Regions from separate parts of the Bradyrhizobium sp. 33ap4 genome, predicted to be linked through region 4. Evidence: predicted binding sites of a transcription regulator. Region 4 holds the regulator's gene; each other region holds the start of a gene.
What was found. Region 4 encodes LexA, which represses DNA repair genes until DNA is damaged. Its sites were predicted from a motif close to TGTTCNNNNTGTGTTCNG; they were not measured.
Positions count from the first base shown of each region.

Region 1 (5,099 bases), on a different contig from region 4:
AATAGGCCGCGGGTTGATCGTGTTGACCTCCTGCAGCCATCGCGGGGTGATCAACGCAATCAAACAGGCTCAAGCGGCTTCGGCCGTCAACAAGGTTCATGCGGTGATCGGCGGCTTCCACCTCGCGCCCTATAAGGAAGTCTATGTGCGCGACACGATCGCAGCGCTCAAGGGTATGGACATCGACTACGTCATTCCACTGCACTGCACTGGCGAGCCGTTCTATGAGATAGCCAAGGCCGAGATTCCGAACAAGCTTCTGCGCTCCTACACGGGTACACGCTTCATCTTTGCTGCTTGAGCGAGTACTCCAGATGGAGTTGACGGGAATGGACGACGACGATCTGCAAGCCCGCGCTGAGCAAGCCCTTGTCGTGGCGACCCTGAGCACCGCAACCCTCATTGCGTGTGTCGGGTTGTTAGTGTCTACGTTGCAGTGATTGGCAAGTCCTTTTGAGACTGCCAGCGCCGGGCCATCATCGCGGCGTCGGAGATCACTAGGCGGCGGTTGAGGAAGTGTGCGAGAATATTTCCGTGTACGAAACCGGCGAAAGAGCGCACGTTGCCTCCAAGATCCTCGAAGCCGCCGCAAGCGGATAGCTCTCGATAGATGATTTGAAGGCAGCGGGTCACAACGCTCTGCATGCGCCTGCGATGTGGCGCTGAATTTCATCGGCAATTGCGGCTTCCAGCTTTGCCAAATGTCACCGCATGGCCGATCCGGCCATGCCAGTGCGGCACGCTGTTCACAGATCCAGCGGCACCGCAGACCGTGCGCCGCCGGCAGGCCGAATGGTTCGTGCCGGAAGGTCTAAAGCGTTGAAATACCCTTCGAGCTCTGCAACTGCTCGGCGCTCCCATTCGTCCGCCTGCGTCAGCAATGAGCATCGTTGATTCGGCCGGAATGCCGCGGCCTGGCGGCACAACGATGCTATTGCGCGGTAGCGGCGCACGTCTTCCATAACGGCCAACCCGGTCATGTCTGGATCTCCCGATTCCCTCCCGGGCGCGAATTAGCAGCAGAACGATTTTCGATCCGTTAGCGGCCAGAGTGGAAAGCGAGAATGGTTGGCAAGACCTTGCGAGTGGATCGCCGGCTTTGGTTAAGAAGCTCGAAACCAATTCCAAATCCGCATCCAGACGTTGAGAACGCGATCAATGTTGGGTTCTTGGAATGGCGGGCCGTGCCCGCCGGCACCTTCATCGATGCATCAATGCAAATACGGCGAACCGGCATCGAGCCGCCCGCGCCACCACAGCCTGTATGGCAGGCTACCTTTCGGACGACACGTGGGGCTATTTGCAGCGCGCCTAGCTATCTGCGGTTTGATAGCCGGCAAATGGCCCGAAAGACCGCCTGCCCGCTCTCTGGGGCGACCGCAAGGCGTTGGCGCAGCAGCTCGACAGTAATACCGCGCCTCACTTCTGATACCGATGCGTCATCTCGACGATGCGCCGTCCCGCAGCCACCGCTGCGGCATGCTCTTGAGAGAAATTCAGCCGGATACAGTTCGGATAAGCCCGGACGAATAGCATGCGGCTGTGGCAGATGCGTTCGCGCCCGCCACCTCATTGTGCCTATAGACAGGGTGGAAAGGTAGAGTTGCCAAAGGCGGCTTGCGAGGTAGCTCTGTTCACTATATGTTCCGACACGTATCCTGACCAAAAAGCGCATCATGGCTGACCAAATCGTCATCACGGAGAAATCAAGCCAGGCGAAAGACGTCCGCGCAGCCGTTGGTTCTCGCTACGGAAACGTTCTCCCGGCCGAGGGTCATTTGTTCGACCTGCTCGAACCGGAAGATGTGGTGCCGGAATGGAAGCGCTGGTCACCGACCCTGCTTCGGCCGGAAGGTCTTTACGGTACGCGGGCGGCAGAGGGCGGCAATAAAGCCGCCAAGCTCAAAGCCATTCGCGAAGCCCTGCGGACCGCCAAGCAGGTTTGGCTCGCCACAGACTGCGACCGGGAAGGTCAGCTTATCGGTCAGGAAATTCTCGAGCATTACAGTTACCGCGGCCGCGTCCTGCGGGTGCTGTTCACTGCGCAGGACGCGCAGACCATCCGTGACGCTTTCGACCGGGCAAAACCCAATGCCGAATATGCCAGGCTTTACGCCGCGGCCGTCGCGCGCCGGCAGGCGGACCAGATCTATAACCTGTCGCTCACCCGCACCGCGACCGTCATCCTGGGTCAAGGCGCTCGGCGGGTGATCGGGGTTGGTCGCGTGAAGACGCCGACGTTGGCGATTGTCTGCAAGCGCGAACTGGAAATCCGTAACTTCGTGCCAATTGCCTATTTTGAGGTTGTTGCGACCGCAAAGGTTGCCGGAGGGCAATTCCAGGTGCGCCACGCGCCGCAGGAGCGGATTGTCCGGCGCGAGGTTGCGCAGGATGTCGTCAATGCGGCTCGGGGCTTCGAGGGGGCGCTTGCCGTGCGCGTCGAAGACAAGCGGCAGGGCCCGCCCAAGCTGCACGATTTGCCGTCGCTGCAGAAACTATGTGGCTCGCGCTTCGGCTGGCCGGCCAACAAAACGCTCGAGGTGGCGCAGCAACTCTATGACGGTCAGGGCAAGAAGATCATCACCTATCCACGTGCGGAGGTACGCTACCTGCCGCAGAGCTTGATATCGGACGTGCCGAAGATCGTGGCCGGACTGCAGGTAGGCCAATCGTTCAGCGTAATCCCCGTGCCTGAGCCGCCGATGATCCGCAAGGGTGCTGGCGGCAGTTTCTACGATAAGGGACTGGAGGGCGCGAGCCATCACGCTGTCATTCCCAACGTCAACACGATCGACAAGGTGCGCGAGGTCTGGCCCCGTTTGTCGTCCGATGAGAAGAACCTGTTTGACGTCATCTCGCGGGCCTATCTGGCCGCGTTGATGCCCGATTTTCATTATCGGCAGACAACCGCGTTTCTTGACGTGCGCGGCTTCGAATTCCGGGCCTCCGGCCGCCAGCCCATCGAACTCGGCTGGCGCGCGGCATTCCCGGACTGGCAGCCCGCCGACGAAAAAGGCGACGAAGCACAATTGCTTCCGGCGCTGCGTAACGGGGAGACCGCACAACTGCAGGATCCAAAAATTGAGGACAAGGAGACCCGGCCACCTTCGCGTTACAACGAAGGCACTCTGATCGATGCGATGCAAAACGCCTGGCGCTTCATCGACGACGAGGTTCTTCGGGAACGCCTGAAGGAAGCCAAGGGTATCGGCACGCCGGCGACCCGAGCAGAGATCATCGGTGGGCTCAAGAAACAGAGCCTTCTGATCACCCAGGGGAAGCACATCGTGCCGACCGAGATCGGCCTCTCACTGTTCGAGGTTTTGAGACAGGCCGACCCGGCGCTTGTCGACCCCGGTCTAACCGCGCAATTGGAGTGTTTGCTGGACGATGTCGTTGTGGGCAAGCAGGAGATGGTTGGTGCCATCGATGCCGTGTGCGATGTCGCCCAGCGCATCATCGGCAAGTTGAAGGAGGGTGCGGCGGCCGGAGGGCTACCCTCGTTGGGTGTTGCGGTCGGCGACGGCGTTGCGGCGTATCCGCCTACGCCTGCAATGAAGCGCTTTGCCGACGGCATCATCCGGCAGAAGGGCATCAAGCCTCCGCCCGGCTACAAGACATCAATATCGATCTGCCGCAAATTCCTCAGCGAACACGCGCCGAAGAAAGCCAACAGTGAAACGCCTGGGACGCATGAACCCAAGGCGGTTAGCCCGGCGCAATTAATGTACGCTAAAAAAATTGCACAGGAGAAAGGTGTTGTCATTCCGGACGAGGCCAAGGCCAATTCGGCCGCTATGTCCGTATGGATTGCATCGAACCGGGACACGAAGCGGCGGAAACACCGTCGCAAGACCGCCTACAAGTCGACAAAATCAATTGCGCCCGGATCGATGGCGTCGAAGAAGATATCCCGGACTCGCAAAGCTACTGCTGCGGCCGCCGCATTGGCGATCGAACAGGCCAAGTCCGTAAAGGGGACGCCGCTACGGATTCCTTATGGCAACAAGGATGTCGCTCTGAAACTTGGCGCCCGCTATGGCTCGGGCGGATGGTATGCCCCGCCAGGAGTTGATCTTGCCGCATTTGGCGAGCGCGGCTGGCTATAACGATCGGCGGCTATAGCGTGCGTTGGAGAACGCATCGGCACAACGCGGTTCCACCGGGCAAAAAAGTAGAACCCTCTCCCCGCTAAGACGATGCTCGATGCTGGTCGGATCTCTGCCTTGTGCTGCCAACAGTGGACCATGCTCCGCAGCAGATTACGCAATATTCGATCAAGGGTCGGCGCGGTCCTCGACATGCCCTGCTGCATTGGCCGGCCATTTATCAGCCTACTACTAGGGCGCGCCCTCGATCGTGATGATGATGCGGAACGCGCCGTACTTCTCACCGACGGCGCGGGCCCGCATGCATTCCGGGGAGCGGCGCCATTCCATGAGTTGATCGATGCTGTCCCACTGGACGAGGACGACGCGCCGCCCCTTCGGCGGTTCGCCGTTGATCGAAATCCCGTTTCCGCCCGCGAGGTAGCGCCCACCGTAAGTCTTGACGCTGTCACGTGCCAACGGCGCGAATTCCTTCGCAAATCCCATCGTCGCTAACCGTAATCGAGTTTTACGATTTACTTAGCGTTTGCTGCTTCCGCCCTCCGTTGCTCGGCTCTTCCTATCCGCCATGTGACCCAAATATGCCAAGATCAGCCTGAGTTCCTCATCGCTCAGGTCCTGTTCGGCAAAGCTGGGCATCCGCTGCTCGGGCCAAACCCGTACCGAGCGCGGATCTCGGATCAGCGCGCGCAAACCGGCATCGGTGAAGTACTCCGTCGGATTCATCGGCAAATTCAGATCGGGGCCAGCCGACGCCGATCCTGCCTGGTTCATCGTATGGCATGTGAAGCATTTGTTCACGAAGATGGTTTGCCCGTCTCGCGCCGGATGGAGCGCAGGGAGCACGGGATCAACCGCGAGCGAGGGCCACCGCTTGGCTGGCGCGTCTTGCACCGACAAACTGACAACTTGGTAGGGCCACTTCATGATTGGGACGGATGATGCTTGATCGCCGAGCCATACGATATAGAAGGGGCCTGCGCTCTTATC
Region 1 covers NZ_JAUMTJ010000052.1:41,436-46,534, reverse strand. The annotation lists gene Q2M23_RS32200 (MBL fold metallo-hydrolase) at 1-301, shown strand, start outside; gene Q2M23_RS32195 (hypothetical protein) at 747-980, opposite strand; gene Q2M23_RS32190 (type IA DNA topoisomerase) at 1,677-4,109, shown strand; gene Q2M23_RS32185 (DUF1330 domain-containing protein) at 4,341-4,595, opposite strand; gene Q2M23_RS32180 (cytochrome c) at 4,629-5,099, opposite strand, start outside.
Region 1: the regulator LexA is predicted to act here: its motif matches at 1,632-1,649, upstream of Q2M23_RS32190 (type IA DNA topoisomerase).

Region 2 (5,099 bases), on a different contig from region 4:
ACTGCAAGCTGCGCGGCCGACATGTCGACGCTTCCTCCGTTACAGCGGCCCGTCGGCCGCCGCAGCATTCCCCATTCCAACCCTAAAGCGTGATTCGCGCTGCCGGTCTTGCCTGAGCGCGCACTCGGGCCTTTTGTCGCTACGAAGCGTTCAAAGCTTGTAGGCGGTGCGGAACCCGCCCCAGTGCCGGCCGCGCACGCGGATCGGTACGTCGATCTCGCGCATCATCACCGTGTTGCCGCCTCCCATGTCGCGCGCATAGGTCTGGATCAGATAGGCGCGCTGGTTGCGGCCGGCGGCGAGGCCCGCGGCGTCGTTGAAGATGCGGCGGTTGCGGCTGTTGGCGGTGTTGTAAGCCACGTCGCCCGGCCGCTGCGGCTGCGAGTAGAGCTTGTTGTGGACGGGCAGATAGCCGTTCTGGTCGATCATCACGCAGAATGCCATCCGCTTGTCCCTGGCGAGGAACGCCTCTTGGAACGCCGGCAGCGTGCGCTCCGCCCAGTCCAGCATTTTGGTGCGGTACTGCACCGGGTTGGTGCCTGCGATCTCGACATAGTCGGTGTCGAACATGTCGGCGATCGTAATCGCGCCGCTCGCCAGCCCGTTCTCGAACATCTTGCCCAGCGTGCTGCCGGCTTCGATCGCGCGGGTGACGAGCTCGGCGTTCTCCTCGTGGATCGCCCACATCCGGTCTTCGATTTTTTCGCGCAGCTCGGCGGTTGCCGCCTCGAAGCGGGCCTGGCTGCCTGCCTTGGAGCGCTCGCCGACCCGGATCCGGCACGCGCCGATCTCCTGCAATGTCGCGTTCAGGGTCTCCTGCACCGGCAGCTTCCCGGCATCGGCGCCGCCGATCAAAATGCCGTCCATCGCGATCTCGTAGACCGGCGCGGTGATGATGCCGCGCGCGGTCGTGATCTCGATCTTGAGGCTGCAGGGCAGGCGCTCGTTCTTGCGCGGATCGCCGCGCTCGTCCTGGCGCAGCAGCACCGCGCAGCGCGCTTTCAGCTTCTGGGCGAAGGCGGTCACCGCCTTGCCGGCCCTGGCGACATTGTCGCCATGCGCGGCGGCTTCGCGCGTTGCACTGTCGATCTCGCCGGCGCTGGTGCCGACCGAGACGATGAAGTGCGAGGCGGAGGCGGCGTTCTGGCCCATCTCGCCGGTGATTTCATTCTGCTCGGCAACCGCGCCGTTGACGTTCTCGAACACCGGGCGGATCTTTTCGATCGCCTGGGAGATGCGGTGCACCGCGTCCGCCGATCCGGTGGCATCCTTCTGCAACGCCTCGATCTTGCGGGTGATCTCCTCGGTCGCGCTCTGGGTCTGCACCGCCAGCGCCTTGACCTCGGTTGCGACCACCGCAAAGCCCTTGCCGGCGGCACCGGCGCGCGCCGCCTCGATCGTCGAGTTCAGCGCGAGCAGCGTGGTCTGCCGCGCGATCTGTGCGATCAGATTGACGACGTTGCCGATCGCGGCCGAGGATTCGCGCAGGCGATCGACATTGGCGGTGGCCTCGCGCGCCGCGGCCGCGGCGTCGTCGGCGAGCTGGCTCGCGCTGCGCACCTGTGCCCCGATGCCCTCGGCGGAGTGGGTGAAGCGGTCGGCGGCTTGCGAGAACGTCGTCGCGGTGCTCTGCGCATCGCTGCTGCGGCCGGTCAGCGCGTCGGTGCGGGTGCGGATCGTGGCGAGCTTGGCTGCCGTCGCCTCGGCGCCGTCGGCGACCGAGCTCGCGGCGCGTTCGAGCTGGCGGATCATCGCGCCGAGCTCGAGTTCCAGCAATTCCAGGATCTCCTTGGAGGAATCCTTGGCCGAATCAGTCTCGGTCGAGACCTCAAGGGTTGCGGCCGCGGTTGGAACCTGCGGCGCGACGGCCGGCGCAGCCGGCTCCGGCACTTGCTTTCGAAACAAACCGAACGCCATGTGGGCTCTTTGGGGGCTGTGGAAAGTTGCGGCGGGACGGGGCGATCCTCGCACCCGGGCATGAAGTCATGGTTAACAAGTGCCTCATATTCCGGCTTGCGGTAGTATTGCTCTGCCGGAGGGCCCCGCCGATCCTTTGATTTTGACCGTGAGGGGCCTATAAGGCCGCGTTTTCCATCCCTGTTCAGACCCTAAGCTCCGAAGAGACGTCGCATGGCCGGCCATTCCCAATTCAAGAACATCATGCACCGCAAAGGCCGGCAGGATGCCCAGAAGTCGAAGCTTTTCGGCAAGCTGGCCCGCGAAATCACCGTGGCGGCCAAGCTCGGCACCCCGGACCCGGCGATGAATCCGCGGCTGCGCGCCGCCGTGGTCGCGGCCCGCGCCGAGAACATGCCCAAGGACAATATCGACCGTGCCATCAAGAAGGCCGCCGGCAATGAAGGCGAGAACTATGACGAGATCCGCTACGAGGGCTATGGCCCCGGCGGCGTCGCAGTCATCGTCGAGGCGCTGACCGACAACCGCAACCGCGCCGCTTCCGATATCCGCTCCTTCTTCACCAAGTCGGGCGGCAATCTCGGCGAAACCGGCTCGGTCGCCTTTATGTTCGACCGCACCGGCATCATCGAATACGACGCCAAGGTCGCCTCCGACGACGCCATGCTGGACGCCGCGATCGAGGCCGGCGCCGACGACGTGGTCTCCAGCGAAGGCGGCCACGAGGTCTACGCCTCGCAGGACACCTTCCGCGAAGTCGCAAAAGCGCTGGAAGCGAAGTTCGGCGAGCCGCGCAAGGCGGCGCTGACCTGGAAGCCGCAGAACACCGTCGCGGTCGACGACGAGACCGGCGAAAAGCTGCTGAAGCTGATGGACCTGCTCAACGAGCACGACGACGTCCAGAACGTGTTCGCCAATTTCGAGGTGTCCGACGCGCTGATCGCGAAGATGGGCGGCTAGTCGCTTGCACTGCTGTCGTCGCCCGGCTGGACCGGGCGACCCAGCATTCCAGAGACATGCATTTGATCCGAGAAGCCGCGGCGTACTGGATCCCCCGCTCCCGTGCGCAATTGCGCACTAGGCGGGGATGACAAGTGGGTCGAGTACGACGACCGCGGCAGGGGATGAGGCTCCGTTTGTGTTTCGTTCTCCCGGCGCAGGCGGTATCACTAGCCCATGACATCCCAGCCGATTCGCTCTCCCGTCCGCATCATCGGTATCGATCCGGGTCTCCGCCGCACCGGCTGGGGGGTGATCGAGACCGAAGGCAATCGTCTCGTCTATATCGCCTGCGGTTCGGTCGAGCCGCCGGACGATCTGCCGCTGGCGAGCCGGCTGCTTGCAATCCATGAGGGGCTGGCCGCCGTGCTCGGCGATTACAAGCCTGCGGAGGCGGCGGTCGAGCAGACCTTCGTCAACAAGGACGGCGTTGCCACCCTGAAGCTCGGCCAGGCGCGCGGCGTCGCCATGCTGGCGCCCGCAATGTTCGGTATCTCGGTCGCCGAATACGCGCCGAACCAGGTCAAGAAGACCGTGGTCGGCGCCGGACATGCCGAGAAGAACCAGATCCAGGTGATGCTGAAGATCCTGCTGCCGAAAGCCGAGCCGCCGTCCGCCGACGCCGCGGACGCGCTCGCGGTCGCGATCACCCACGCCCATCACCGCCAGAGCACCGCGCTGCGGCTCAGGGTGGCGAGCCTATGATCGGCAAGCTGAAGGGCCTGATCGATTCCTATGGCGAGGATTACGTGATTCTCGACGTCGGCGGCGTCGGCTATCAGGTGCACTGCGCGGGCCGCACGTTGCAGGCGTTGCCGTCGCCAGGCGGCGCCGCCGTGCTCTCGATCGAGACCTATGTCCGCGAGGATCAGATCAAACTGTTCGGCTTTCGCAGCGATCACGAGCGCGAATGGTTTCGCCTGCTGCAGACCGTGCAGGGGGTCGGCGCCAAGGTCGCGCTCGCGGTGCTCGGCACGCTGCCGCCGACCGATCTCGCCAACGCCATCGCGCTGCGCGACAAGGCGGCGGTGGCGCGGACGCCGGGAGTCGGGCCGAAGGTCGCCGAGCGCATCGTCAGCGAATTGAAGGACAAGGCGCCAGGCTTTGCCGATGTCGATCCCGCGGTGGTGCAACTGTCAGGCGCGATCGACAACAACCGCGCGCCACGTCCTGTCACCGACGCGATCTCGGCGCTGGTCAATCTCGGCTACGGCCAGCCGCAGGCCGCCGCCGCCATCGCCGCCGCCTCGCGCAGCGCCGGTGAGAAGGCCGAGACCGCGCAGCTGATCCGGCTGGGGTTGAAGGAACTGTCGAAGTGATCAGTGGATTGGAGCGCCTCTGTTCTTCACCTCGCCCCGCTTGCGGGGAGAGGTCGGATCGCATCGCAGATGCGATCCGGGTGAGGGGGTACAGGTCTCGACACACATTGCGCTCGCGGAAGCAGCCCCTCACCCCAACCCTCTCCCCGCAAGAGCCGGGAGAGGGAGAACAATCTCGTGTTAGTCTCGCATCATGAATACGCCCTCGCGCATGGTCTCGCCTGAACGCCGCTCCGACGATGTCGGTGACACCGCGCTGCGGCCGCAGTCGCTGACGGAGTTCGTCGGTCAGGCCCAGGCGCGCAAGAATCTCTCGATCTTCATCGAGGCTGCGAAGAAACGCGGCGAGGCGCTCGATCACGTGCTGTTCGTCGGTCCCCCCGGCCTCGGCAAGACCACGCTGGCGCAGATCGTCGCGCGTGAGCTCGGCGTTGGCTTTCGTGCCACCTCCGGCCCTGTCATTGCGAAGGCCGGCGATCTCGCGGCGCTGCTGACCAATCTCGAAGAACGCGACGTGCTGTTCATCGACGAGATCCATCGCCTCAGCCCAGCGGTCGAGGAAGTGCTCTATCCCGCGATGGAGGATTTCCAGCTCGACCTGATCATCGGCGAGGGTCCGGCGGCGCGCTCGGTCAAGATCGAATTGTCGAAGTTCACGCTGGTCGGCGCGACGACGCGCGCAGGCCTGCTCACCAATCCGTTGCGCGACCGCTTCGGCATTCCGATCCGGCTCAACTTCTACACCGAGGAAGAGCTCGAGAAGATCGTCACCCGCGGTGCCCGCGTGCTCAACATCGGCATGACGGCCGACGGCGCCAACGAGATCGCGCGCCGCGCCCGCGGCACGCCGCGCATCGCCGGCCG
Region 2 covers NZ_JAUMTJ010000022.1:110,645-115,743, forward strand. The annotation lists gene Q2M23_RS18855 (methyl-accepting chemotaxis protein) at 1-23, opposite strand, end outside; gene Q2M23_RS18860 (methyl-accepting chemotaxis protein) at 151-1,917, opposite strand; gene Q2M23_RS18865 (YebC/PmpR family DNA-binding transcriptional regulator) at 2,131-2,877, shown strand; gene ruvC (crossover junction endodeoxyribonuclease RuvC) at 3,094-3,621, shown strand; gene ruvA (Holliday junction branch migration protein RuvA) at 3,618-4,235, shown strand; gene ruvB (Holliday junction branch migration DNA helicase RuvB) at 4,429-5,099, shown strand, end outside.
Region 2: the regulator LexA is predicted to act here: its motif matches at 3,051-3,068, upstream of ruvC (crossover junction endodeoxyribonuclease RuvC).

Region 3 (5,099 bases), on a different contig from region 4:
AAGGCTTCGACGAGGCCAGGGCCCCCTGGCGCGCCGAAGCTTTAGCGGAGGCGGCGAGCCGGGCGATGACACCGAGAGTGCGGCGCCGCCGCGCTTTACGCCGCTTCGGATGCCGCGGCTTCGCTTTCGGCGTCCACCGTGAACAGGTCGGGCTCCGCCGGGACCGGGAAATGCTTCAGCCGCGCCGCGACGACGGGAGCGAAGAAGCTACGGTGATGGCTGCTGGGGCCGAGCCGGTCGAGCGCCTCGAGGTGCTCGGGGACGGCATAGCCCTTGTGCTGCTCGAAGCCGTAGCCGGGGCAATCCAGCGCCAGCGCGCACATCAGGCGGTCGCGCGTCACCTTGGCGATGATCGAGGCCGCCGCGATCGAGGCCACGATGCCGTCGCCGCCGATCACGGCGTCGCAGTCGCAGGGCGTGGCGAGCTTGTCGCGGCCGTCGACGAAGACATGCTTCGGCATTTCCGGCAGCGCATGCACCGCGCGCGCCAGCGCCCACAGCGAGGCGCGCAGGATGTTGTCGCGGTCGATCCGCGCCCGTGACGCCACCGCGACCGAGAACGCTGCTGTCGCGCAGATTTCCTCGAACAGTTCCTCGCGGCGCTCGACGGTCAGCCGCTTCGAATCATCGAGGCCCTTGGGTATCCGATTTGGGTCCAGCACCACGGCGGCGGCGACCACCGGACCCGCCAGCGGCCCGCGCCCGGCCTCGTCGCAGCCGGCGACCGGCCAGACGCCGCGCTTGATCAGCGCGCGCTCGCGCCGAAAGCTCGGCCGCGTCACCACGATGACGCGCTTGTCCGGCTTGGCCGGCTCGGCCGGCTTCTTCTTCGACGCGGTCTTTGACGTGCGATTGGACTTGTCCCGAATCATGCGGGGATCGTGATCAAGCCCGGCCCGCGGCGCAACCGGGAACCTGGCGCCCTTCCCCGTTATTCAATCCGCCACCCTAATCGGGATCGGCGCTCTAATCGGGGATTGACACCCGGCGGTCGTCGCGAACCTCAAAGCCCGGCGCGCGCACCACTTCCCAGGCGTGGCCGTCGGGATCGCCGAAATAACCGCAATAGCCGCCATAGCTGGTCGGCTGCGCGGGTTTCAGCAGCCTGGCGCCTTTCGACAGCGCGAACGCCATCACACGATCGACCTCGGCGTCGTCGTTGCAGTTCCAAGCGATCGCGACGCCGCGGAACGCTGAAGGCCGTGGCTGATCCGGCAGCCCGGCATCGGCAGCGAGCAGATGCGACGGGAACAGGCCGAGCACGGTGCCGCCGGTCTCGAAGAAGGCGACCTCCTCGCCGGTCGCGCGCATCTTCCTGGAGAAGCCGAGCGATTCATAAAAGCCGATGCTGGCGCGCATGTCGCTGACGCCCAGCGTGAGGACGGTGAAGCGTGCGGTCGCGGCGTTACTCATGTTTACCTTTCCCGTCGTTGCGAGCGAAGCGACGCAATCCATTGTTCCACATATTCGGATGCATGGATTGCTTCGTCGCTTCGCTCCTCGCAATGACGATCATCACTTTGCTGGCACCTAAAACAAGCTCAGCTGCTGCCCGCTGCGCTTCGGCTTGGCGAAGTGATCGGTGGTCAGCTTGGTCCGCCGCTTGTTGAGGCCGAGCTTTTCGCAGGCGATCTCGAAGCGGCGGCCGATCATCCAGGCCATCGGGCCGGTGCCCTTCATCCGCGTGCCCCATTGCGAGTCGTAGTCGCGGCCACCGCGCATGTCGCGGATCAGCGTGAAGACGTGACGGTAGCGATCGGGATAGTTGGCCATCAGCCATTCGCGGAACAGATCGCGCACCTCGAGCGGCAGCCGCAGCAGCACATAGCTCGCCTCCCTGGCGCCGGCATGTGCGGCGGCATCGAGGATGCGCTCGATCTCGGAATCGTTCAGCGCCGGGATCACGGGTGCGACCATCACCGTGGTCGGGATGCCGGCATCCGTGAGCCGCTTGATCGCCTCGAGCCGCTTCGGCGGGGTCGAGGCGCGCGGCTCCATGGTGCGGGCGAGTTTCGGGTCGAGCGTCGTCACCGAGAGCGCGACCTTGGCGAGATTGCGCTTGGCCATACGTGCCAGGATGTCGATGTCGCGGGTGACCAGCGCCGACTTGGTGACGATGCCGACCGGATGGCCGGCGCGCTCCAGCACCTCGAGGATGCCGCGCATGATCTTCCGGTCGCGCTCGATCGGCTGATAGGGATCGGTGTTGGTGCCGATCGCGATCATCCGCGCCTCGTAGTCCGGTGCCGCCAGCTCCCTCTCGAGCAGCGCGGGTGCGTCCGGCTTGGCGAACAGCTTCGATTCGAAGTCCAGCCCCGGCGACAGGCCGAGATAGGCGTGGGTCGGCCGCGCGAAGCAATAGACGCAGCCGTGCTCACAGCCGCGATACGGATTGATCGAGCGGTCGAAGCCGATGTCGGGCGAGTCGTTGCGGGTGATCACCTTGCGCGAGGTGTCGAGCGCCACGCTGGTCGCAAATGGCGGCAGGTCCTCGAGGCTCTGCCAGCCGTCGTCGAAGGCAACGCGCGCCTCGGCCTCGTAGCGGCCGCTGGCGTTGGACTGCGCGCCGCGGCCGCGCCGCCGCTCGCGCTCGATCGCGACCGCAAGCTCGGGAAAAGGGGAAGGTGCACCCGCCGGGTTATCGGAGGGCGCCGTTACCGGCGGGTGCTTGAGGGCATGAGAGGATGCTCGGCTCATGCTTTGAAGCTAACACAGCACGAGAACAAATCAAGAACATGAACGGAGAAATTCCACAAAACCTTGCTACAAAATTCTGCAGGCGAACAGGCTGCTTTGAATATGACAAGGTGATAACACGGCCGGAGTTTCTCCACCGTTTGAGCCATCGAAGCCTCAAAATCATGCTGAGCGTGATCATTCCAACCGACGGCGTCGAGCGCACCGCGGTCGTAACATTGGCGGCGCTGGTGCCGGGCGCGGCCGCGGGCGTCATCCGCGAAGTGCTGCTGGTCGACCGCAGCCACAGCGATGTGATGGAGCGCGTCGCCGACGTCGCCGGCTGCCGCTTCCTGCGCTTCGAGGGCACGCGCGCCGCCGCGCTTGCGGCAGGCGCGCGGCAGGCGCGGTCGCCCTGGCTGATGTTCCTGCATCCGGGCGCCGTGCTCGATGCCGGCTGGATCGAGGAAACCACCCAGTTCATCCAGATGGTGGCGGCCAGCGGCAAGGACCGCGCCGGCATCTTCCGCTACGCCCGCGCACCCTACACCGACCCGGGCCTGCGCGACGGCCTCAAATTCGTTGCCCGGATGATCACCGGACCCTCGGCCGAACAGGGCCTTTTGATCGCGCGCGAGCATTACGAGCGGATCGGCGGCTACCGGCCCGATGCCCGCCGCTCCGAGGCGCGCCTGCTGCGCCGGCTCGGCCGTTCCTCCCGCACCATGCTGCGGAGCCGGATCATGGTGGCCTGAACAAAGCGCTTGCGGATTATTTGATTCCGTCAAATAGTATGCTTGATGAAATCAAACTTCCATGACACCACGCTCGAGAGCCAGGTCGCCGCGGTCCGCGGCTTCAGCCGGTTCTATACCCGCAAGCTCGGCATCATCGAGCCGAAGCTGTTGCACTCACCATTCACGCTGCAGGAAGCGCGGATCATCTACGAGCTCGCGCACCGCGAAAATTGCACCGCAACCGATCTGGTGCGCGATCTCGACCTCGATGCCGGCTTCGTCAGCCGCACGCTGGCGGCGCTGCAAAGGCGCCAGATCGTGACGCGGAAGCCATCGAAGGCCGACAAGCGCGTCAACGAGGTGGCCCTCACCGCCAAGGGCCGCACTGCTGCCGCCGATCTCGACTGCCGCTCGCGCAGCGAGGTCGGGACGCTATTGAAGCAGATGGACGGCGACCGTCGCGCCGCGGTGGTGCGCGCCATGGGCACGATCGAGCAATCGCTGGAGCCGCCGGCCGAGAAACCGGTCGGCTTCCTGCTGCGCAGCCATCGCGTCGGCGACATGGGTTGGGTCGTCTCGCGGCAGGGACAAGCCTACGCGGAGGAGTATGGCTGGGACATTAGCTACGAGGCATTGGTGGCCGAGATCTGCGCGCAGTTTCTGCGATCGTTCGATCCGGCGCGCGAGCATTGCTGGATCGCGGAGGTCGACGGCGAGCCGGTCGGCTCGGTCTTCCTGGTCGACGGCGGCGACGGGGTCGCCAAGCTGCGCCTGCTGCTGGTGGAAGAAAAGGCGCGCGGGCTCGGCGTCGGCCGCGCACTGGTCGAGCAATGCATCCGCGCCGCGCGCGAGAAGGGTTACAAGAAGATGACGCTGTGGACCCAGAGCATCCTGGTCGCCGCGCGCGGCATCTACGCCCGTGCCGGCTTCGAGCGGGTCAAGGAAGAAAAGCACCACAGCTTTGGCGTCGACCTAGTCGGCGAGACCTGGGAGCTGGAGTTGTAGGGCTCTTTACCTCTCTTTACCCTCCGGCGTCATTCCGGGGCGATGCGCAGCATCGAACCCGGCATCTCGCGCCACAATCTCTGGATTCCGGGTTCGCGCTTCGCACGCCCCGGAATGAGGGAGGCTAAGCGCTCGCGCCTTTCGCCTTCGGGCGGCGCAGATGTTCATCCAGCCGCGGCATGATCTCGACGAAATTGCAGGGGCGCGTGCGGTAGTCGAGTTGCGCCGCCAAAATGCCGTCCCAGCCGTCGCGGCAGGCGCCGGGCGAGCCGGGCAGGCAGAAGACGAAGGTCGCGCCCGCAACGCCAGCGGTGGCGCGGCTCTGGACAGTCGACGCCCCGATCTTGGCGTGGCTCAGCATGTGGAAGGCGATCGAAAAGCCGTCCATCCGCTTCTCGAACAATGGCTCGACCGCCTCCGGCGTCACGTCGCGGCCGGTGAAGCCGGTGCCGCCGGTGGTGATGACGGCATCGACAGCGGGATCGGCGATCCAGCGCCGGATCACGGCTCTGATCGCCTCGACATCGTCGGTGACGATCTCGCGCGCCGCGAGCTTGTGGCCGGCCGCGGTGAGACGGTCGGCCAGCGTGGTGCCCGACTTGTCATCCGCCAGCGAGCGGGTGTCGGAAATCGTCAGTACCGCGATATTGAGCGGGATGAATGATTTGGATTCGTCGAGTG
Region 3 covers NZ_JAUMTJ010000013.1:100,286-105,384, forward strand. The annotation lists gene Q2M23_RS12355 (ribonuclease HII) at 96-872, opposite strand; gene Q2M23_RS12360 (VOC family protein) at 967-1,413, opposite strand; gene Q2M23_RS12365 (PA0069 family radical SAM protein) at 1,531-2,697, opposite strand; gene Q2M23_RS12370 (glycosyl transferase) at 2,862-3,431, shown strand; gene Q2M23_RS12375 (helix-turn-helix domain-containing GNAT family N-acetyltransferase) at 3,477-4,418, shown strand; gene moaB (molybdenum cofactor biosynthesis protein B) at 4,543-5,099, opposite strand, start outside.
Region 3: the regulator LexA is predicted to act here: its motif matches at 2,719-2,736, upstream of Q2M23_RS12365 (PA0069 family radical SAM protein).

Region 4 (5,099 bases):
CAACCTCGCGGCGATGCCGGTGGTCTCGGCGGTCGTGATGCCGGCCGGCCTGCTGGGGCTCGTCGCCATGCCGTTCGGCTTCGACGGCGTGTTCTGGGCGATCATGGGTCTTGGCATCGACTGGATGATCCTGGTGACGCAATGGGGCGCCGCACTCCCGGGCGCGGTCGGCCGCATGGCGGCGTTCGGCATCGGGCCGCTGATCGCAGCGAGCGCCGGCATCATCCTGCTCGGGCTGCTGCGCACGCCGCTGCGCTGGTCAGGTGCGGTGCTGCTGCTGGTGGCCTCGGTCTGGGCGCTCAGGGTGCCGCAGCCGGACGTGCTGATCTCGGGCGACGGCCGCAATGTCGCGGTGCGTGGCGGTGATGGACGGCTGCATCTAATGCACAGCGCCAAGGATGCATTTTTGGTCAAGGAGTGGCTGGCGGCGGACGCCGACGCGCGCACCGCCACCGATGCGTCGCTCGGCGAGGGCGTCTCCTGCGATGCCAGCGGCTGCGTGACCCAGGGACCCGGCGGCGCCTTCGTCGCGCTGGCGACCCGGCCGGAGGCCCTAGTGGACGACTGCGAGCGCGCAGGCCTGATCGTGACGGCGCGGCCGGCGCCGCAGGGCTGCGCGGCATCGGTGATCGATGCCGAGCGGCTGCGCCGCCACGGCGCGCTGGTGCTGCGACGGAGCAGGGACGGCTACGTCGTCGATGCGGTCAAGCCCGGCGGGATCGACCGGCCGTGGTCGCCGGCGGTTCCCGGCGACGGCGAGAGCGAGACGACGCTACGCGCCCCCGCGCCGCGGCCTGCGGTGGATGCGACGCCGGCCGAGACCGATCTGCAGGGCGATGATTAGCCGTGGTCCGGCAAGGGCGCGCTCGGCAGCTCGAACAGGCCGAGATGGTATTCGTCGGAGTCGGGGCCGGCGTCGGGCTTCTTGACGAGAGTGAAGGAAGCCTCGGGAAATTGCTCCCAGACTTTCAGGTCGTCGGCCGTTACCGTCAGCCAACCGAACCGGAACATGTAGCGGCCCGGTTCCGTGACGCGTCCAGCCTTTTGCCATGTGACCTTATCGACCACCGCGCACGTCCTCCGTACCCGATGATGCGCCAAGGTGCCGGCCGACGCAAATCTCCTTCTGCGCCCCGGAAGCGGGAGTCCGGGGTCGCCCGAAATTGCTTAGGTCATCCGCCGCCGAACAGCTCATTCCACGGCGACGATGCGCTCAACCCAAAAACAGCGTTGCGAATGCGGAAGGCCGCCGCTCCACAACCTTCGGCTTCTGCTCGACCGGCGGATGCAGCGCCGGCAATTGCAGCACGCTGACGCGCTGTCCCTCGACCAGCTGGGTCACCAGCACATGGCTGCCGTCGGGGAATTCGACCGCATCATGATGCCGATCGGGCACGTCGGGCTCGACTTCGTTGAATACGCCGACGCGATAGTTCAGCGTCTTGGTCCAGATCCAGCGGCTGTCGTAGCGAACGTTCTCGGCGAAAGCGAGCTCGGTGCCCGGCAGCATGCAGACCGCGACAGTGGGGTCATTCTCCGAAGCAAAGCCGCGGGTCGACGTGCCGCGGAACGTCGTCGTGATCAGCGTCTCTCCGACAATGGCGGGGCGCGATGCCACGGCGTGCAGACTATAGTCACACATCGGATGGCTCCTCATTTCGAGGTAGCGACCCGTGCCTCTCCTTGAGGCATTAGGGCCTCTACCAGAGTGGACGATAGCGAACGAGCGTCTGCTCGTTTCTGGGCGATTGTACGACTGGTCCGAGATCGCTCCGATCACAAACACGCGACGCTGCGCGAGAGGTATCGGAGCGCATCGGGCAGGCCGTACGCTACACTATCATGCAAGGAACGATCCGACGTGTTGCTCGTTCCCGGCCGCCGCAAGTATTTGCAATTCAGTATTTGCGATAAAGGCCGATCAGCTTGCCCTGGATGCGGACCCGGTTCGGCGGCAGGATGCGCACTTCATAGGCGGTGTTGGCCGGCTCGAGCGCGATCGATGCGCCGCGGCGGCGGAAGCGCTTCAGGGTCGCTTCCTCCTCGTCGATCAGCGCCACCACGATGTCGCCGGTATTGGCGACGTCGTTGCGCTGGATCAGCGCCATGTCGCCGTCGAGGATGCCGGCATCGACCATCGAGTCGCCGCGTACCTCGAGCGCGTAGTGCTCGCCGGCGCCGAGCATGTCGGGCGGCACGCTGATGGTGTGGCTGCGGGTCTGCAGCGCCTCGATCGGCGTACCGGCGGCGATCCGGCCCATCACGGGGACCGCGACCGGACGGTTGCCGTCGTCCTCGGCAATCGGCGGCGTGCTGGCGCGCCGGCCGAGGGTGCCTTCGATGACGCTGGGCGTGAAGCCGCGGCGACCGTTGCCGCCGCCGGCCGAGAGTTCGGGCAGCTTGATGACCTCGATGGCGCGGGCGCGGTTCGGCAGACGGCGGATGAAGCCTCGCTCCTCCAGCGCAGTGATCAGGCGGTGGATACCGGACTTCGAGCGCAGGTCGAGCGCATCCTTCATCTCGTCGAAGGAGGGCGGTACGCCGGCCTCTTTCAGACGTTCATTGATGAAACGCAGTAGTTCGTACTGTTTGCGCGTGAGCATCTCGAGTATTCCCCCGGTTGATAGCGTCGTTCGATTCCGAGACTCTTCTGGTGGGGCCTGCAGGCCGGGCCTGACCTCAGGAGCATGTGCTCGATGCACCTGCTTCCATGCAGCTTCCCGAATGTAGACACCAGCACTCGAAACAAATCATGAACGGACACTATATGTTCGATATGTGTTCCGCAACCACTTAATTTCCGGTGAACGTGTCGGGCAACGCACAATCGGCGGGGCGCGAAAACCCTATTCGGGCAGTGTCAGGATCTCGCATTCGCTGCCTTCGACGGCCGCCGCCGCGAACGGCGGGCGCACGAGAAGTGCCCGTGCCGCAGCGAGATTCCCGAGCAACGACGAGTCCTGCTGCGTCACCGGCGTTGCGATCAACGTGCCGTCCTCGCGCGCTTCGAGCCGTGCACGCAGATAGTCCTCGCGCTGGTCGTTGGCGGCGAGGTCGCGGCCGAGCAGGGCGCTCGTGCGGCGATGATGAATCACTTTCCGGCCGCTCAGCGCCCGAATCAACGGCACCAGGAACAGGAAGGCGCAGACATAGGACGACACCGGATTGCCGGGCAGGCCGATCACCCTCATCGCGCCGAGCCGGCCATGCATCATCGGCTTGCCGGGCCGCATCGCAATCCGCCAGAACGTCATGTCGACGCCCTCGGCTTCCAGCGACCGCTTGACGAGATCGTGGTCGCCGACCGAGGCGCCGCCTGTCGTGATCAGGACATCGGCACCGGCCTCGCGCGCCCGGCGGATGCCCGCCGTGGTCGCCTCCACCGTGTCGGCGGCAACGCCGAGGTCGACGGTCTCGGCGCCCTCGGCGCGCGCCAGCGCCCGCAGCGCGTAGCCGTTGGAATAGACGATCTGGCCGGGGCCGGGCTGCGAGCCCGGCATCACCAGCTCGTCGCCGGTCGCCAGCACCGCGACCTTCGGGCGGCGGCGCACCGCAAGTCCCGGATAGTTCATGGCGGCCGCCAGCGACAGCGCGCGGTCGGACAGGCGGCTGCCGCCGGCGAGCAGCACCTCGCCCTCACGGAAGTCGACCCCAGCCGGGCGGATGTGCCGCCCGACGCTGGCGGCCTCCGTGATCGTGATGTGGTCGCCGTCGACGGCGGTGTCCTCCTGGATGATCACCGCGTCGGCGCCATTGGGGATCACGCCGCCGGTGAAGATCCGCACCGCCTCGCCGGCGCCGACCGTCCGGTCGAACGGCCGGCCGGCGGCGACTTCGCCGATCACCTTGAGCCGGGCCTTTAGATCAGCCGCATCGGCGGCGCGCACCGCATAGCCGTCCATCGCCGACATCGGCTGCGGCGGCTGGGTGCGGAGCGCCGCGAGGTCGTGCGCAAGCGTGCGGTGGTAGGCGGCATCGAGCGCGACCATCTCCTCCGGCAGCGGTTCGGCGCCGGCGAGGACGGCGGACAGGGCATCGGCAACCGGCATCAGGGCCACGCTCAGAGTTCCTCAATTCCTAGTCTTCAAATTCCAAGTGCGGTCAAAGCCCTTGCCACGTCATCCGTCGATGTCACGTGGATAGCATAAAGGCCGCGGGCCCGCGCACCTTCGATATTGGCGGCCAGGTCGTCGAAAAACAGGATCCGCGACGCCGGCACGCCGATGGCTTTTACCACATGATCATAGGCCTCGGCGTCGGGTTTGCGGAAGCCGATGCTCGAGGACAGGAAGACGTTGCGGAAATGGCTGAGCAGCTCGGCATGGGTGACCGAGAAATGCGCGACATGGGCCGGATTGGTGTTGGAGAAGGCGTAGAGCGGCATCCGCTTGGCGGCCGCCGCGAGCAGCGGGGCGATGCCCGGCATCTCGCCGGTGAAGATCGCATTCCAGCCTTCGAGGAACTGGGCGTCCGTGATGTTGATGCCGAGCGTCCGGCGCAGATTCTCGAAGAATGCCGCGTCGTCGATCCGGCCGATCTCATGATGCTTGAAACTGTCGTCGACGACAAAGCGCGTGGCGAGCTCGGCGGGCGCACACCCGGCATGCTGCGCCCAGTGCGCCATCACCTTGTCAAAGTTGATGTCGAGCACGACGCGGCCGATATCGAACAGCAGCACGTCGACGGAGTTGGGAGTGAATTGCGAGGTCATTGCATGAAACCGTGTACGAGAATTGCGGGCAGGCGGCAATGTCCTCGATTTCAGTGACCGGTGTGTGGATTGTACGTGGCGTTGCATCCATCGCGAGACTGTTCCCGCGCACACCACCGTCGTCCCGGCGAAGGCCGGGACCCATAACCACCGCATTTGATCAGGAACGGGATCGTGGCCCCAGCGTCGCGCAACAATTGAGATTGGGGTAAGGGGTCCCGGCCTTCGCCGGGACGACGGCGGGTGTCGTCGCTTGTGCGTCAAACATCCGCATTCTCGCGACATGTCTGTCCGAGCCTTGCTCTTCGTTTCACCCTATATTTTTGCTACGGGGCTTGGCTTGCCGCGTCGGGCAACTCAGTGGCACGCGCGCGCGCTTTCAGGGTAC
Region 4 covers NZ_JAUMTJ010000003.1:94,496-99,594, forward strand. The annotation lists partial or broken gene Q2M23_RS03335 (ComEC/Rec2 family competence protein) at 1-844, shown strand, start outside; gene Q2M23_RS03340 (hypothetical protein) at 841-1,068, opposite strand; gene Q2M23_RS03345 (hypothetical protein) at 1,214-1,642, opposite strand; gene lexA (transcriptional repressor LexA) at 1,899-2,603, opposite strand; gene glp (gephyrin-like molybdotransferase Glp) at 2,847-4,058, opposite strand; gene Q2M23_RS03360 (HAD family hydrolase) at 4,085-4,711, opposite strand.